Linked DNA regions of Nodosilinea sp. FACHB-141. The protein of the gene in region 2 binds, or shares a complex with, the protein of the main gene of each other region. Links are inferred from orthologs where the notes say so. Each region holds a gene or a part of one and is shown on either strand. Other genes may lie near its edges.

Region 1 (8,822 bases), on a different replicon or contig from region 2:
GGCGATCGCTGGAAACAGATACATCATGGCCGCTCCCACCAGCAGCCAACCCACCATGGAGACTAGGAGGAAGACCGTTTTTGCGGTTGATTGAGTGCCGATCATGGTTTCACAAAGTCCTCAACGTTCCATATCTTTTAGTGTTTTGGGCACCGCAGCGGTTAGAACCTCGCAGCCGGTTTCGTTCACCAACACGTCGTCTTCGATGCGAATGCCGATGCCTCGCCAGCGATCGTCGATCTGGGGCTGCCCCTCTACCGGCTCATAGGTGGGGGAAATGTAGATACCCGGCTCGACCGTAACCACGTTGCCAACCTCAAACGGCTGCCAGGTTTTATCGGGGTTCCGCAAAATGCCCGCGTCATGCACGTCTAGCCCCAAAAAGTGGCCGGTGCCGTGCATAAAGAAGGCCTTGTGCTTCTTCTCTTCGATCAAGGTGTCCACGTTGCCCGCCAGCAAGTCCAGCTCCACCAGCCCCTCGGTGATCGTGCGGGTGGCGGCATCGTGGAATTCGTTGAAGGGGGCACCGGGTTTAACGGCGGCGATCGCCCGCAGCTGCGCCTCCAGTACCAGCTCATACAAAATTCGCTGCTCGTCGCTAAAGCGACCCCCTACTGGAAAAGTGCGGGTGATGTCGGCGTTGTAGTAGTCGTAGGCGCAGCCCGCGTCGATCAGCAGCAGGTCGCCCTCCTGCATCTGGCGGTTGTTCTCAACGTAGTGCAGAATGCAGGCGTTGGCCCCCGAGGCCACAATCGAGGTGTAGGCTGGCCCCATCGCTCCCTCCAGGCGAAAGATGTGCTCCATCTCGGCCTGAATTTCGTACTCAAAGCGACCGGGGCGGGTGATGTCGCGGGCGTGGTTGTGGGCTTTGGCGGCGATCGCGATCGCCCTTCTCAACAGATCCAGCTCCTCTGCCGACTTCACCCGCCGCAGGGCCTGCATCATTAAGCTGGCGTCTTCGATGGCGACCGGACCAGTGCCGCGCTTGTAGTAGGTGGCCAGCAGCCGCTGCCAGTGGCGCATCACCTGGTTGTTTAAGGCCTGGTCGTGGCCAAAGTGGTAGTAGAGGCGATCGGCCTTTTCTAAATACTTGGGCAGGTGCTCGTCGAGTTCGCCAATGGGGTAGACCTCATCGGCCCCAAAGCGCTCCTTGGCCAGATCTACCCCGACCCGATAGCCCGACCAGGTTTCTTTTTCAGGATCCTTTGGGCGCACAAACAGCACAAACCTGTGCTCATCGTGGTGGGGAGCCAGCACGGCCACCGCGCCCGGCTCGTTGAACCCCGTCAGGTAGTAAAAATTGCTGTCCTGGCGAAAGGGGTAGTCTACGTCGTTATGCATCACCGCCGGAGGGGCGCTGGCAAAAACGGCCGTGCCGCCACCAATGAGGTCCATAGCACGCTGACGACGGTGGGCGTAGGAAGAAGTCATAGCGGAGGGTCGATGGGTGGAAGGGTCGATGGGTGGAGGGTTTAGGTTACGAGGCTTAGGGGAAAACCTGCACCCTATACCTGATACCTTAAACCCCTAAGTCCCTTATAACAGCCTACGCTCTAGGGTACTGATAAACCTGAATCCGCGTTCCCTGGGTGGGCAGGTCGCTGGGGCGCAGGCTCAAAGAACCGTTGGCGGCACGGGTGACCGGAGTGCCCTGCATCAGACTCAAAAACTCGTCTACGGGAGAAAGTTCGCAGCTTTCGCCAGCAACCGTCGTCAAATAGTGAGTCGGAATCGCAATTTTAGGCTTTAGCACCTGCACAGCCTGTACCGCCTCGGCAGGGGTGTAGGCCTTGGGGCCACCACCCACGGGTACCAGCATAATGTCTGGGCGGCCCAGCAAAATCTGCTCCTCTACCCCCAGCGGTGCAGCGGCTCCGCCCATGTGAACAATGGTGACACCGCCCTGGGTCCACTTCCACACAGTGTTGTTGCCAAAGCGCCGTCCGCCCTGGCGATCGTGGGGTGTAAGAATGCCCTGCACTCTCAGGTTTTCAAAGTCATAGATGCCGGGGTCGGTGAGTACGCGAGGCTCATTGGGAAGGTCCTCCAGATAGCCTTCGTCAAACAGGCGGCTGCTGATCATCACCAGGTCGGCAGGCACGGCTGGGGAGGGGAAGCCAGCCGTGCAGCCAATGCGGCGAAAGGGGTTGACCAAAATGCGCCGCCCGCCGCCGGTGAAGAGAAAGGCCGTATGACCCAGGCTGCGAATGGTGACGCCTGCGGTCTGAGCCTGGGCTGCGGAGCCGACTAGACTTAGCCCCAGGGTGGACCCCAACCCTGCCCCTGCGTAACCCAGTAGTTGTCGCCGTTTCATTGCACTCTCACTCCCGCACGTATAGCTTTGGCTAGCCTAGTGTAGACCGCAAACCGCCGGTTTATCGCCTCATTTTGAGCCAGCCATAGAACTGGACGTACCAATTTCGGATTTTGGATTTGGCAGTTTTAGGTTTGCTAATCCCCAAGGGTGGGTAGGGTGCATTAGCGGGGCCCCAACCCTACGCTTTCCCCAGGTTAGTCCTGAACCGCAATGCACCGCTACTGCTGCGAGTATGTTGAGCAAACCCTCAGCAGTAGCGGGTGGGCACTGCCCACCCTACATTGGCCCTGATCTAGCGGATGCTTAGCTCGGGGCTTGCCTGACCACTGACGATCGCATCATCTACGCCATAATCCTCCGCCACTAGCCGCGCCGTCATCTTGGCCGACATCATCACGCTAGGGGTGCCAGCACCGGGCTGGGTGCCTGCCCCTACTAGGTAGAGGCCGTGGATGTCTTCGCTGCGGTTGTGGGGCCGGAAAAAGGCCGACTGCACCAGCAGGGGTTCGAGGCCAAAAGCATTGCCCGCGTAGGCGTCGAGGGTGTTTTCAAAGTAGTCAGGGGTGATGTAGCTGTGGCACACCAGCCGCTCTCTCAGGTTAGGCAAGTAGCCGCGCTCATCGAGGAAGTCGAAGACGATGTCGCGCAGGCGATCGCCCACCTCAGACCAGTCAATGCCCGACTTGTTGTTAGGCATGGGCACCAGGGTGTAAGCCGCATGATGTCCAGGAGGCGCTAGCGACGGGTCAGTGAGGGTCGGCAGGTGCAGGTACTGGGAGAAATCTTTAGGAAGGATCTTGCGACCAAAGATATCTTTGAGCAGCTCTTCGTAGCGGGGGCCAAGAATGATGCTGTGATGGCGCAGCTTCTCGGTTTCGTTGCCGTCAGCCTTGAAGCCAAAATAGATCACAAACACCGACATTGACTGCTGGGAGACCTTCACCCGCAGGTCACTGTTCCAAAAGCGGTACTGGGGCTCGATCAGCTTGCCGTAGGTGGTGGCCCAGTCGGCATTCGACACAACAGCATCGGCGGTCATCGTTAAGCCGTCGCCCAGAGTGACGCCCGTTGCGACCTTCTTGCCGTCTTTGCGGGTGACGTTGATTTTGCTGACCGGCGCGTTGTATTTGATCTTGCCGCCCAGATCCTCAAACTTTTTCACAAAGCCCTGCACTAGCGCCCCGGTGCCGCCCATGGCAAAGTGGATGCCCCAGGTTTTTTCGACAAAGTGAATCATGGCATAGATGGCGGGCACCGACAGGGGGTTGCCGCCCACCAGCAGCGGCTCGAAGGTGAACACCTGGCGCAGCTTGTCGCTTTTAAAGTAACGGCCGCTAAAGCGAAACAGGTTGCGCACGGCATCGAGCTTGAGCAGGTCGGGGGCGACCTTCAGCATGGTGCCGACATCGCCAAAGTGGGTGTAGCCCAGCTCTAAAAAGCCCCGCTCAAAGATAGCGCGAGCCTGCTCGTGGAAGCGCTTATAGCCCTCTAGATCGCCCGGTTCGCCCAGGGCCAGAATCTGCTCGTGGGTATGAGCTTCGTCGCCGTCATAGTCGAAGAAGGTGCCGTCGTCGAAGTAGATGCGATAGAAGGGCAGAATCGGGACGATCTGCACGTAGCGGCTGGTGTTGGGGCCGCCAGAAATCCCTTCTTTGATGCGCTTGTTCTCATCGACGATGGTGGAGGGGAAGTCTTCGGTGGTCAGGTTGGCGCGATCGCGCTCCAGCGAAAATAGCTCTTCAATAAAGTGGGGCACCGTGATCACCGTCGGCCCCATGTCGAAGGTAAAGCCCTGCTCGCGGCGCACATAGGCCCGCCCACCAGGGGCATCCAGTGCCTCAACGATGGTGGTGTCAAACCCCAGGCTTTGCAGACGAATACCCATGGATAGCCCGCCTACCCCAGCCCCAATCACGATCGCCTGTTTCCGGCCCATGCTTGACTCCTGAGAGATTCTGTTACAAACGTTAATACCGTGTTCGTATTCTACTACTGCTGGTTAACCTCGCGCTGCAAACAAGCGGGCTACCTCGCAGGCAAATCCCGGCAGCAGGTCTGAGGTAATCGTGTCCTGGGCTAAAAGGGTGGCAACTAAGACTAACTGAGCCTGCTCGCGACAGTAGATCTCGATGCGCTGCGCCGTGCGATCGACAATCCAATATTCCAAGACGCCTTGGATGGAGTAGAGCTTAAGCTTGGCGGAGCGATCGCGGTCTTCGTTAGCTTTGCCCGGCGATAACACTTCTACTACCAACTCCGGGGCACCCTGGAAGTGGCCGGCCTCGTCTTGGATTTGGGCTATTCGCTCGGTGCTTGCCCAGGCTACATCAGGAGAAACATTGTCGGCGTCGGAGAAAATCAGCCCTGGCATGATGGATGCCTCGCCTTGGCCGGAACTGAGAGCCCAGCTATCCAACGCGGCAAAAATACGGCCAGCTAGTTGCTGGTGCTTGTGGTGGGGCGACCTGGTCACAAACAGCTCTCCGTCGATAATCTCGTAGCGAACCCACTCATTCTCAGGGAGCGCTTCGATGTCTTTCGTGGTCCAGCGAACTGGGCTTTTGGCAACGCTCATGGCTGAGAACCCCGGAAAAGCTTTAGCTCTAATTGTAGCTGCGGGTCGGCTTGGAGGCGGATGGGAGACCCAACAGCAGAGGACTCAGCCAGATTCTGCTCAGTAATTCTTAGCCGCCATTGTCTTTACGCTACAACTAGGCTGCGACAGGCACCGGCAGCGATACCAAAAAATTCCGCAAGATTTGCAGACCCGACTCGGTGAGAATGCTCTCGGGGTGGAACTGCACCCCTTGCAGGTGGGGGTAGTCACGGTGCTGCACGCCCATGATGGTGCCGTCCTCAACCCAGGCGGTGATTTCGAGGGTCTCGGGGCAGGTGGGGCGATCGATCACCAGGCTGTGGTAGCGGGTAGCCAAAAAAGGATTTTCTAGACCGGCAAATACGCCTTGGCCGGTGTGAAAGACAGGCGAGGTTTTGCCGTGCATCAGTTCAGCGGCGCGCACCACGTCGCCGCCAAACACCTGCCCGATGCTCTGGTGGCCCAGACATACGCCGAGGATAGGCAGGGTGGGGCCAAGCTTTTCGATGATCTCCAGCGAAACCCCTGAGTCGTCGGGAGTGCCGGGGCCAGGGGAGATGACGATGCCGTCGGGTTTGAGAGCGGTAATGTCATCCACTGTGATCTCGTCGTTGCGAAACACCCGCAGGTCGCCTGCCACCGGTAGCTCGGCCCCCAGTTCGCCCAGATACTGCACCAGGTTGTAGGTGAAGCTGTCGTAGTTGTCGATGACCAAAATCATGGGCGCAGGCAGAATGGGGTTAAAAATCTGAGGCTAAAAAAACTGAGGCTGCAGGATTTGCCACAGCGGCGGCAGTAGCAGACAGGCGGCGACCGACACAGAAATCAGCGCCGAGATCAGCACGGCGGCGGCGGCGCAATCTTTGGCAATCTTAGCGAGTTCGTGGTAGGTCTGCTCGACGGTGAGGTCAACCACCGACTCTAGGGCGGTGTTGATCAGCTCCATGGTGAGCACGATGCCGCAGGTGAGAATGATCACTGCCAGTTCTACCGGAGCGAGGCTAAGGGCGATCGCCAAACTGACTGCAAAGCTGCCCACCACTACGTGAATGCGAAAGTTGCGTTGGGTGCGAAAGGCATAAGCCACCCCCTGCCAGGCATATCTGAAGCTCACTAGTAGATTTGTGGCTACCTTCCAAGAGAGCGAGCGGTCTACCGGACTGAGGTTAGCCTCAGGCACCGACACCGCTGTCTCAGATTTTTCGCTATAGAGGGTCATAGACAACTACTGATATAAGCCATTAGGCGATATGCCCCTATACCGTACCGTGGAGAACGAATCAGGGCTAATTTAGCCTACTTCTTCAGACTTTAACCCAGCAGTAGCGAGCAATTCACTTTGTTTGTCTAGCATTGCGACCAGGCTAGGGTCATCGGGATGATCCCAGCCCAGCAGGTGTAGGAAGCCGTGGGCAGCTAGCCAAGCTGTCTCCCAGCGCAGGGAGTGACCCGCTTCTGCTGCCTGACGAGCGGCAGTGTCTAGGGAGATAATAATGTCGCCCAAATAAAGGGGCTCGGTAGTTAAAATTTCGTCAATCTGAGGAAAATCGGTTTCGAGCGCGGCAAAGGAGAGCACGTCGGTGGGCTGGTCGAGCTGGCGAAACTGGTGGTTGAGGGCGGCGATCGCCTCGTCGGTCGTCAGTTTAAGCGATAGCTCGTAGGACCCGATCGGCGACCCCTCCACGGCCATCTGCTGACCCCACTGAGTGAACCAGGTCTCCCACTCGTCGGTAGATATCACCTCAGCCTCGGGATGCTCTGGGTCTAGGGCCACCTCTAGGGTAGGCACGGGGGAAAGAGTTGCGGCCATAGTTAACGGGTCAGGTAGGCTAAACCCACCAGCAGAGTCAGCAGAGCGGTTACGGTTAGCGAGAAGTGAAACAGTGACTTGCCGCCCTTCTTAACCATGTTGCGCATGGCCAATTTGACAAAGCTGGGGGGCGCTTCAGTAGAGGCGGTTGGCGAGGGCTGCGGGGTCGCAGTCGGGTCTAGGGTGGGTTGCTCTTGGCTCATAGGAAACGTCGCAGTGCTAGATAGCTTTAATGTACTGGGTTTTCTCGGTGGGTAGCGGGGCAGCACTATCAGGGGTCGCCCTAGTGGCTGACTTCATCAGACTACGCTTTACGCCCTAGACCGTCTGCTCTTGCAGCACCTGATTTTCCTGGCGCAAATAGGCTTGAATGAAGGCTTCAAGCTCCCCGGCCATGACATCTTCAATGGCAGTCGTTTCGACTCCGGTGCGCAGGTCTTTGACCAGCTGGTAGGGGTGAAACACGTAGTTGCGAATTTGAGCACCCCAGCTGGCTTCGACCATGTCACCGCGAATTTCGGCGATCGCCTTGGCCTGCTGTTCTTGAGCAATAATCAGCAGCTTGGCCTTGAGGATGATCATGGCCTTTTCGCGGTTTTGTAGCTGCGATCGCTCCTGGGTGCAGCGTACCGAAATGCCCGTAGGCAAGTGGGTAATACGCACCGCTGTCTCCACCTTGTTAACGTTTTGCCCACCGGCTCCACCCGATCGCGAAGTTTTGATCTCCAGATCTTTTTCGGGGATATCCAGCTCAATATTTTGATCGAGAATCGGCATAATCTCTACCCCGGCAAAGCTGGTCTGGCGCTTGCCGTTGGCGTTAAAAGGCGAAATTCGCACCAAGCGGTGGGTGCCTTTCTCAGACTTCAAATAGCCGTAGGCGTAGCGTCCGGTAATCTCTAAGGTGGCTGATTTCAGTCCGGCCTCTTCACCATCGGATATTTCTACCAAATGCACTTGGTAGCCCTGGCGCTCGGCCCAGCGGGTGTACATGCGCAGCAGCATCTCGGCCCAATCTTGGGCATCGGTGCCCCCTGCCCCGGCGTTGAGGGTGAGTACAGCTCCTTTCTTATCGTAGGGACCAGAGAGCAACTGCTGGAGCTCCCACTGATCGAGCTCTTGGCTAAGGCTGGTAACGGTGGCCTGAGCTTCTTGAAAAAGAGATTCATCCTGGTCCTCCTGCAGCAGCTCGAGAATGGCAACGGTGTCGTCGAGACTGCTTTGCCAGGTGGTGAGCTGGCTGAGGTTGGCCTTATAGTCGCTCAGCTCTTGCAGGGTGTCTTGGGCCTTGCTCTGGTCATCCCAAAACTCGGGCTGGGCAGCAACCTGTTCGAGGTCTTGAATGCGGGCTTCGAGGGCAGGAATGTCAAAGATACTCCTGGGTTTTACCCAGGCGATTGGTGAGTTCGTCCAGCTCGCGCTTGAGGTCGGTAGTGTCGATCATAGAAGTGAAGGTATTTCTGGCTCGGGAAATCACTATAGCGAATCTTGGGAGTGGGAATGCGTGATGGGGTGGATAGGTGAGGAGGAACTCTAGAGACTGTTTTTACTCCTCATACTCCATCACCCCATTACTTTCTCTTCTCTACGCCGCCTTAAAGAAGCGAATGATTTCGCGCACATGCTCTAAAAACTGACCATCGGCACTGAGTTGGGCGATCGCCTGCTGTCCTTCTAACGCCAATCGCTGGTGCTCCGTCTGATTGGTAGCGGTTAGGGTCATGACTTCCGTGGCGAGAACCGTGAGATCCTGCCTTAGGGCCTGGCGCTGGCGCTGCTCGGTGGCGGCCCAGGAGGCGGGATCGTTGGTATCGAGCTGGGTGGTGAGCTGTTCTAGCTTGGTTTCGGCTTGGGTGAGGCGATCGCGCAGCCACACCACATCTTCACGGGGATACTTAAACTGCTGCTGGATGGCGGCAATGCGGGCGGCAAAATACTGGTAGGTGCGCAGGGCGGGCCGCAAACCGCTGAGCAGCAGGGCGGCGGCCGAGCCCCAGTAGCCGAGCTGGCTGACGCCCGTGCTGGCAAGCAGGTAGAGGCCCATAGCCGTGAGCAGGTGCAGCCCGAGAACGAGCCGTAGGGACCAGCGGGCCAGCGAT
Region 2 (8,857 bases):
TAATCTCAGGGATGTTGAGGATTTCAACCATTGAAGAAGTCATGCCAAGCCTCCAATAACTGCTGCTGATTGTCCTTGGTCAACGCTTGAAGGCAATTTATCTCGTTAGACGAAAACCCCTTGTTGAACTGAAGCCTGACTGGAGTCAGCCAAAATTTGGCCTCACTACTGTCACGCTCAATATGAACGTGGGCTGGCTCATCGCGCTCGCCCGCGTAACAGAAGAAACGGTAGGGACAACGCGAAGTAACGTGGGCATCGTGGCTATATACGCTCCCAAACACTTCAATTGTATGTCTGCATCGTCTGAAGGTTAATCAGGACTGCCCTAGTTCCTTAGACCGCACATAGGCCGATCGCACTGCTTCGATCAGGGCCGATCGCAGCCCACCTGCCTCTAGGGCCGCAATTCCTGCAATGGTTGTGCCGCCGGGGCTGGTAACCCGGTCTTTGAGCACAGCGGGATGGAGGTCGCCCTGGTGTAGCAGCTCACCAGTGCCGCGTACGGTGGCGATCGCCAGCTCCAGTGCCGTTGCCCGAGGCAGCCCCACCGCCACGCCGCCGTCGGCCAGGGCCTCTACCACCAGCGCAATGTAGCCTGGCCCAGACCCTGAGAGCGCGGTCACCGCATCCATCTGCGATTCGGGCACCTCGACTACGGTGCCCACACTGGCAAAAATAGCGCGAGCTTGTTCTCGTTGGGTAGCGCTTACAGTCTCTCCGACGGCCAGGGCCGTTACCCCGGCCCCCACCGTAGCGGGAGTATTTGGCATCGCTCGCACCACTGCCCAGCCCGAGAACTCTTTTTCTAGCCGAGCCAGGGGCACCCCGGCCAGGATAGACAGCAGCAGCGGCGGTTGCTCGCGCGCTGGGGTTTCTAAATCTGCCGCTACCGCCGACAGCATCTGGGGCTTAATTGCTAGCAAAACTGTTTCAGCCGCATCGACAACCGCCTGGTTATCGCTAGTAGTCTGCACACCGTAGGTGTGGTGCAAGACCTCTCGTCGCGCTGCCTGGGGGTCGCTCACCACTACCGCCCCAGGCTCAAAAATCCCTTGATCAAGAAGGCGGGCGATGAGAGCTTCTCCCATCATCCCGCCACCGATAACCCCAAATGTTGCCTCAGGCATAACCATCCTCACCGACGACTCGATTATTTGCGATCGCTAGTGAAGACAATAACCTAAGGTAGCCCCCGGCACTAGACCGGGGGCAGTGATAGTCACGTGTTACTTAAGCGTGGATAACGCTAGGCCATGCGGGCCATAGCCTCGGCACCCCAGGCTGGAGCGGGGGGCATTTGGCCAGGCATGGGCATACCTTGAGGCTGACCCATGAAGACTTCTTCTTCATATTCGGTGGGGGTGCTCACCTGCACGCAGTTGGGCGTAAACAGGAAGATGCTTTCGCCAATGCGCTCTTGGTGCCCGTCGATGGCATAGGTGCCGCCTGCCACGAAGTCAACGGCGCGCTGAGCCTGATCAGGATCCATAATGGTGAGGTTGAGGACAACCGATTTCCGCTCCCGCAGGGCCTGAATGGCCTGGGGCATTTCCTCAAAGGAGCGGGGTTCCATCACCACCACTTCGGAGGTGCCGTTCATGGCACCGGGCATACCAATTACGTTGCTGGCCATTGGGGTCATTCCTGCATCAGTGGGCATCATTCGTTCGCGGCGGGGGCGGCTCCGGCGAATTTCTTCGGGCTGGGGCTGCTGCACAATGGGCTGGGTGTTCTCTTCTTGGTAGAGGTTCTGGTACTCCTCTCCATCCATTTCTTCGTATTCGTAATCGTAATCTGCTGGGTCGTTGAGGCCAACGAAGTCCCGCAGTTTAGAAAACATGTTGCTCACAACTTACACTCCACGATGACTATCACTCTGGTAGACCAACCCCGTGGCCTTCGACCAATGGGGCACATCATGCTCCGGTTATCCGAGGGCCATGATAGCGCCAATTTTCCATTTGCAACGGCTGTTTTGAAAATTAGTGGGGCTAGCCTGGGGTTATGGGTTAGCCAGGCCCTTTAGAAGGGTTGCTGACTGCCTAAACCTAATCTTAAAAACCCAGCGATAAAAACAACACTATCAGTGACGCTTCTCTCTGAGCTAGGGAAGACTTAGGGTTTTGCCTTAATATCCTGTACATAGAATATTGAGTCCACAGTATACACGAAATCAAAAAAAGGAAAAGCCGATTCACAATTAGTTAAGGTTTTCTCAATCTCGTTTCAGTTGTGCGTCAGAACACAGATTTTTGACTGGAAGAATAACCGGTATCAGTGGCCGCTAGCGATCGCCCCAACCCGTTACCCTACCGCTGTCTCTGCTCCCGGTTCAAGTTAGGAACCCAGGGCGAAAATAGCCGGATCCTGTCCTAGCTAATTTGGGGAGATGGCGGTCGAGAGCCAAACAGTATGGTGCCTAGGCGGACCATAGTAGCTCCACAGGCGATCGCAGCCTCATAATCCCCTGACATGCCCATAGAAAGTTGGTCGATATGCAATCGGTTAAAACTGGTTTGGTTGATAGTGTCAGCCAAGGATTTGGCCCTCGCAAACACCTCTCGTGCCGTAGCTTCGCTCGAGCCCTGGGGAGGAATGGTCATCAGCCCGCGAACTTTGAGGTGGGCGAGCTGATCAAACTGGGGCAGTAGCCCAGGCAGTTCGGCGGCATCAAGGCCAGCCTTAGGCGGGTCGGGTACCAGCTTGACCTGAAGGCAACACTGGGGCACTTTCTCCAATTCTTGAGCCGCTTGATCGAGCCGCTGGGCTAGATTCAGGCTGTCTACTGAGTGAATCCAGTCGAAGTGTTCGACGGCTTTGCGAGCTTTGTTGGTTTGCAGGCGACCGATCAGGTGCCAGGTGATGTCGGGCAGGTCGCTGAGGTCGGCTTGTTTGGCGATCGCCTCCTGCACCCGGCTCTCGCCAAAATGGCGGATTCCTCTGTCGTAGGCAGAGCGGATTGTTTCTACCGGCAAAAACTTAGTGACCGCAATCAGGGTTACCGTGGGGGGAATGCTTTGCTGAATCCGATCAAATTGCTCAGGTAGAGCACCGGGGGCAGCGGTCATTGAAAAGTTTGCTTGTAGGTGTGCTGAAGGCGATCAAAGTCGGCTTGCTGACCTGCCCGCCGCAAAATACGCAGGCGACTTTCTAGCATCATACGAGCGTTACTCCGACCTAGGGGTTGAAACACCAACCCCTCAGCGGGGGAATTGGTGACCAAAAAAAACAACCGCTGGGCATATAGCGTAGCGTACAGTTCTTGACCGTCGTCTACTATACACACTCTAAAGAGCAGGCCAAAATTTGGGTGATTTAGATAGGTTTCTGTGCTCATTCAGGTATGAGAGAGGCTCTTCCTTACGGTAGGACGATGGTTGTGTCTGTTCAATTCGCCACATGCATTCTAGAACCTGGTGCGCTGTCTGCATGCATTCTCAAGCAGATCAACCGTTATTCACGGGGAATGGCGAAACTACCCCAACCCCAATGCCAGCAGTTGTGCCCTGGCTTTTTGCAGTGATTCTTGCCACTCTTTCGCGGGATCGCTGTCGGCCACGATGCCAGCGCCGACTTGCCCCCACACAGTAGATGCCGTCGATAAGCTATCAGTATGCCCAAACAATAGCGTGCGGATCAGAATATTTAGGTCGAGGTGGCCGCGGCGATCGAGATAGCCACAGGAGCCGTAGAACAAGCTGCGACGGACGGGCTCTAGGGTTTCGATAATTTCCATGCAGCGCACCTTGGGGCAGCCGGTGATGGTGCCACCAGGAAAGACGGCGCGGATCAAGTCGATGGCGGTCTGTTGGCGCAGCTTCCCGAAGCGAGAATCGCTGCCGAGCTTCCCCACCACGTTGCTTACCAGATGCATGACATGACTGTAGTATTCTACCGTCAGCAGCTCATCCACCTGCACAGTGCCCCACTGGCACACCCGCCCCAGGTCGTTGCGCTCCAAATCCACCAGCATAATGTGTTCGGCTCGCTCTTTGGGGTTGCTGAGCAAGGTTTGGGCCAGCTCTGCATCCTGTTCTGGGGATGATCCCCGAGGCCGGGTACCGGCGATGGGGCGAGTCTGAGCAATACCATCCTGCAGTTTCACCAGCCGCTCAGGCGAGCAGCTAATTACATCGCCCCAGGGAGTGCGCCAGTAGCAGGCAAAGGGCGACGGGTTGATGCGGTGCAGCTGGCGGTATAGAGCCCAGCTGTGGGCCGTGGTGACCGTCGAAAAGCGGAGGGAAAGATTGACCTGAAACACATCCCCCGCTTGAATATGCTGCTTCGCCCGAAGGACGGCCTGCTGGTATTCTGCCGCCGCCATGCCCAGGGTCACAGAACGGGGATCGCCCTCTGGCAGGGCAGAGCAGGTCTCTGGGGCAGGCAGTTCTAACTGCTTCTCCATAGCATCTAGCCCTATGGGAGAGGGGGCCGCTAGCCACAGGCGCTGATTCTGGTGGTCGAGGACGGCAAAGGTAGCTGGCTCGTACCACAGAGCTACCGGAAAGGGTAAGAGATCACTATTTACTGTGGGCAGCCGCTCGATTTCCCACGCCAGATCGTAGCCTAGCCAACCTAGCCAGCCCCCCGTAAACGGCAGCGTTTGCTCGGCAGTCTCAGCTTCATCACCTAAGAGCTGGAGCTGTGCTCCCTCGGCTAGACGTTCGCTCAGCATGGGCAGAATGCTTCCCACCGCTGGCGTCCATACCTGGGGCGCTCCGGTGGGGCAAGGTGGCCCAGCACAGATGGAGTAGCGGCTGTGAAGAGCGTGGGGCTGGGCCGCAGCGGTTAAAGGGTAAGGACTCTCTAGCAGGGCAACCAGGGTGGCAGAGGTAGGGGGCTGCCGCAACAGATCGCCATAGAGGGCCTGGAAGATGTCGCTGCCGGTGCGGTGCGCTAGGGGCTGCGATCGCACCCACCAGTTCAAATCTCGCCTCCCCAGACCCACCGCGCCCACCAAAACACCACCAGCAGCCCCAGGGCAAACCAGTCCCACGACCGGAGCACCATCTGGTACCAGCGCACTCGGTGCTCATTGGGGCTGGTGAAGCCGCGCACCTCCATCGCTGCTGCAATCTGTTCAGCCCGCAGCAGCAGATTTTGCAGCAGGCGTTCCATCACCGATAGCCACACCTGGGCCGAGCCGCGAAAGCCCAGCTTCTTCCAGTTGATGGCGCGGGTCTGCACCGATCGCACTAAATTCTGCACTTCCTCCAGCACCAGGGGAATGAACCGCAGGGAGAGCGTCACCGTAAGGGCAATCTCCGTCACCGGCAGGCGAAACCAGCGCAGCGGGGCCATCAACGCCTCTAGGGCTACGGTGATTTCTTCGGGCGCAGTAGTGAGCAGGTAAAGGTTGGTGCCGTAGATCAGCGTGAACAGCAGGGTGCCAATGCGAATGCCCAGATCGAGCGATCGCCGCGTTACGTTGATCGGCCCCCAGTCAAACATCACATAGCGATACGACGTGGGCTGAGGTAACTCTGGCAGCACCTCCGGCGGATTTTCCAGGGTAACCATGTCAGCTGGAGTAGGCAGCCGAGGCGTCTGCGCCACCTGAAGCCCGTCGGGCATCACAAAGGTCAGCAACATCACGATGCCGCTGAGCGCCACCAGCCAGCCCATCTGCTGTCGCCACACCCGCAGCGGAATTAGCGCCACCAGGGTCAGCAGCACTAGCAGCGCCACCAGCCCAAATCGCCAGTAGGCATTGGCCAAAATGGGCGTCACCAAAATGCTCATCAGCCAGGCCATCTTGACCCTAGGATCAAGCCGGTGCAGCCAGGTTACCGGCTGCTCCAGATAAAGGCCAATGGGAAGAGAGCGAAGAAGATCCATGGAGTTGTGGGTTGGTCTCTGACTACCTTTACCGATTTCGGATTTTGAATTTGCGGTTTTGGGTTGCGGCTATCTCGTCAGAGAAAGCTTGTGAACTCAAGTCGCAAAGATTTTAACCAACACGCCTAACTAATCCTAAATCCAAACTTCACTTCACCTTCGTCGCTCGGTTGGGGTTGTTGCGCTCTAAGTCACGCATCGCCTTGCCCCGCCAGAAGATACGAATCGGCGTGCCCTCAAAACCCAGGTTCTCGCGGAACTGCCGCTCCACGTAGCGACGGTAGTTGTCCTTCAGAAGGTGGGGATCATTGACAAACAGGGTGAAGGACGGTGGCCGCACGGTGACCTGAGTGCCGTAGTAGATGCGGCCTTGGCGACCCTGGCGGGTGGTGGGCGGCGTGTGCCATTTCACCGCATCTTCCAGCACTTCGTTAACGACTGAGGTGCTGACCCGACGACGGTGCTGCTCCACCGCGTGATCCACCAGTTCTAGAATTTTGGGCACCCGCTGGCCAGTCTTGGCGCTGACAAAGATGCGCTTGGCCCAATCGAGAAAGTTGAGGCGAGCAGAGATTTGGTGGTCAAAATCGTAGATGGTATGGCTGTCTTTTTCCACCGCATCCCACTTGTTGACGACGATGATGCAGGCGCGGCCGTCTTCTTCAATGCGGCCCGCCAGCTTTTGGTCTTGCTCGGTAACGCCGTCGAGGGCGTCAATCACCAGCAGCACCACATCGGCGCGGCGAATGGCCTTGAAGGCGCGGTTAATACCAAAAAACTCTGGCCCGTATTCCACACTCTTTTTCTTGCGAATGCCGGCGGTGTCGATCAGGCGATAGATTTTGTCGCCGTGCTGCACCTGCATGTCGATCGCATCCCTAGTCGTCCCCGAGATCGGGCTAACAATGGCGCGAGTTTCCCCCACAAAAGCGTTCAGCAGGCTCGATTTGCCTACGTTGGGCCGCCCCACAATGGCGACTTTGACTTCCTCTTCGGCCGCTTCTTCTACGGTTTCGGGTAGGAACTCTACTAGGGCATCCAGCAGTTCCCCCGTGCCGTTGCCGTGGATGCCGGAGACGGCGTAGGGCTCACCCAGCCCCAGTTCCCAAAACTGCGCCGCCTGCACTAAGCCGTTATCCAGCGATTCGCATTTGTTGACTGCCAGCAGCACCGGCACCGACTGCTGCCGCAGCCAGGAGGCAATTTCACGATCTGACTCGGTAGGGCCAACTTTCCCATCGACGACAAACACCGCAGCGCTAGCTTCAGTAAGAGCGAGTTGGGCCTGTTCGCGAATGTATGGTAAAAATTCGGTGTCGTCGTCAAATACTAGGCCGCCGGTATCAACCACCAGGTAGTCGCGATCGCGCCAAAAGGCAGGCTGGTAGGTGCGATCGCGCGTCACTCCTGGCTGGTCGTAGACAATGGCGTCTTGAGCCCCGGCCAGGCGGTTCACTAAGGTAGATTTGCCCACATTTGGGCGTCCGATAACCGCAACAACAGGCAGTGGCATAGATTGGGCCTTTTAGGCAGATGAATGGTTCAGTAGACCTGGAAGCCACACATTGCTAGACGCCCAGATCATCAATGAGAAAATCTTCTCAATCTTTCCATTGTAGTCAAGAGATCACTGTCTGGGGAAGTTAGGCAATTAATAGGAGCTAAGAGTTCTACTGATGAAGAGACTTTGACACTATCTATCAAATTGAGTAAAGCCTTGGGTTGCGATCGCCACAACAACCACTCTCAGCTCGGCAACAACAGCTTTACCAAAAATGCCGCCGCATCGATAATCAAGGCCACCGTGGCCGAAATCAGTAGCGCAAAGGCGAGTTGCACCACCCAACGCATACCGGTTTTATAGGTATCCAGCTGCCCGTTCAACCGCCCGATATCATCAGTCACTTGTCAATCGCTGCGGCATTCTTTTCGATCAAAGCTTCGAGGTGATCATTGCTGGTGGTCATAGCACGGGAGATAGCCACCCCGCCATGATTACTCAGACATAGGGTGGGCTATGCCCACCCTGCCCACTCATTGCGAGGGCTTTTACGCCGCTAGAATTTTGTCGTCTAGGGCAAAATCGACCTCAATTTTGTCTGCGCCAGAGGCAAGATAGTCGTTCTGGAACGAATCTTTTAGACCCGCAACTAGGTCGTAGGTGGGTGCCCAACCCAGTTCTGCCTGAGCCTTATCAATGGCAGTAAAGAAGTGCTGCACCCGCATGGGGAAAGCCTTGGCTTTGCCAAAGTCAAAGGCTTTGGGGTCGTAGTGGACAATCTTGAGGGCGTCGGCATCCTTGCCAGCTGCCAGCGCACAGGCGCGGGCTAAACCGTCGAAGGTAACGGCTTTTTCGCCGGAGATGTTGTAGATTTGGCCGATCGCCGTCTCGTTGCCCAGCACTGCCGCCATTGCTGCCGCCAGGTCTTGCACGTGGCCCAATTGGGTGAGGTGCATGCCGTTGCCGGGGATGGGAATGGGGCGATCGCGCACCACCCGATCAAAGAACCAGGCCTCTAAGGGGTTGTAGTTCTGTGGACCATAGATGTAGACCGGGCGCACCGAGGTAAAGGGCACCCCTTGGGCTTGCAGGTAGGCTTCGGTTTCAAACTTGCCCTTGTGGCGGCTCTTAGGATCCACCGCATCGCCTTCAATGTGGGGCATTTGGTCAGACTTGAGATAGACTCCAGCAGAGCTGACGTAGACAAAGTGCTGAAGCTTGTCGCCAAACAGTTCTACCAGCGGCTGGGTATCGCTCAGCTCGCGCCCGTTGTTGTCGAAGATGGCGTCAAAGGTTTCGCCCGCCAGCTGGGTTTTGAGGTTGTTTGGGTCGGTGCGATCGCCCACAATGGTCGGCACCCCCTCCACCGGCGCGGGATGGTTGCCCCGGTTAAACAACACCACCTCGTGGCCCTGCTCAATCAACAGTTTGGTTAGATACACCCCAATAAACCGGGTGCCACCCATGACCAGTACACGCATTGCCCTCTCCTTCCTGCTAACCAGCCGCCTAGAA

What was found.
Region 1: the proteins of H6F59_RS12930 (region 2) and H6F59_RS11865 are in contact, whole or in part, in a solved structure (PDB 8RP0), measured with the Escherichia coli proteins. The link is inferred for Nodosilinea sp. FACHB-141 from one-to-one orthologs.

What each region holds. Positions count from the first base shown.
Region 1 is NZ_JACJPP010000011.1:747,490-756,311, reverse strand. Bases 3,832-6,796 are described here. They hold H6F59_RS11865 (aminodeoxychorismate/anthranilate synthase component II), read right to left. Parts: upstream 5,635-6,796; coding sequence 5,029-5,634; downstream 3,832-5,028. Other genes in these bases: H6F59_RS11850 (DUF3285 domain-containing protein), read right to left, coding at 6,726-6,796; ybeY (rRNA maturation RNase YbeY), read right to left, coding at 6,205-6,723; H6F59_RS11860 (diacylglycerol kinase), read right to left, coding at 5,668-6,132; H6F59_RS11870 (Uma2 family endonuclease), read right to left, coding at 4,317-4,892; crtI (phytoene desaturase family protein), read right to left, coding at 3,832-4,253. In the rest of the region: H6F59_RS11890 (hypothetical protein), read right to left, coding at 1-105; H6F59_RS11885 (aminopeptidase P N-terminal domain-containing protein), read right to left, coding at 121-1,431; H6F59_RS11880 (MBL fold metallo-hydrolase), read right to left, coding at 1,547-2,314; more of crtI, read right to left, coding at 2,610-3,831; more of H6F59_RS11850, read right to left, coding at 6,797-6,926; H6F59_RS11840 (hypothetical protein), read right to left, coding at 8,309-8,822. UniProt on the Escherichia coli protein: Part of a heterodimeric complex that catalyzes the two-step biosynthesis of 4-amino-4-deoxychorismate (ADC), a precursor of p-aminobenzoate (PABA) and tetrahydrofolate.
Region 2 is NZ_JACJPP010000012.1:105,038-113,894, reverse strand. What follows is about bases 2,720-5,719. They hold H6F59_RS12930 (anthranilate synthase component I), read right to left. Parts: upstream 4,961-5,719; coding sequence 3,479-4,960; downstream 2,720-3,478. Other genes in these bases: H6F59_RS12925 (energy-coupling factor transporter transmembrane protein EcfT), read right to left, coding at 4,927-5,719; pipX (transcriptional coactivator PipX), read right to left, coding at 3,068-3,340; H6F59_RS12940 (YggS family pyridoxal phosphate-dependent enzyme), read right to left, coding at 2,720-3,071. In the rest of the region: H6F59_RS12960 (DUF2442 domain-containing protein), read right to left, coding at 1-43; H6F59_RS27060 (DUF4160 domain-containing protein), read right to left, coding at 24-284; proC (pyrroline-5-carboxylate reductase), read right to left, coding at 318-1,130; H6F59_RS12945 (cell division protein SepF), read right to left, coding at 1,250-1,852; more of H6F59_RS12940, read right to left, coding at 2,376-2,719; more of H6F59_RS12925, read right to left, coding at 5,720-5,841; ribosome biogenesis GTPase Der, read right to left, coding at 5,990-7,354; H6F59_RS12915 (hypothetical protein), read right to left, coding at 7,588-7,746; H6F59_RS12910 (NAD-dependent epimerase/dehydratase family protein), read right to left, coding at 7,891-8,823. UniProt on the Escherichia coli protein: Part of a heterodimeric complex that catalyzes the two-step biosynthesis of 4-amino-4-deoxychorismate (ADC), a precursor of p-aminobenzoate (PABA) and tetrahydrofolate.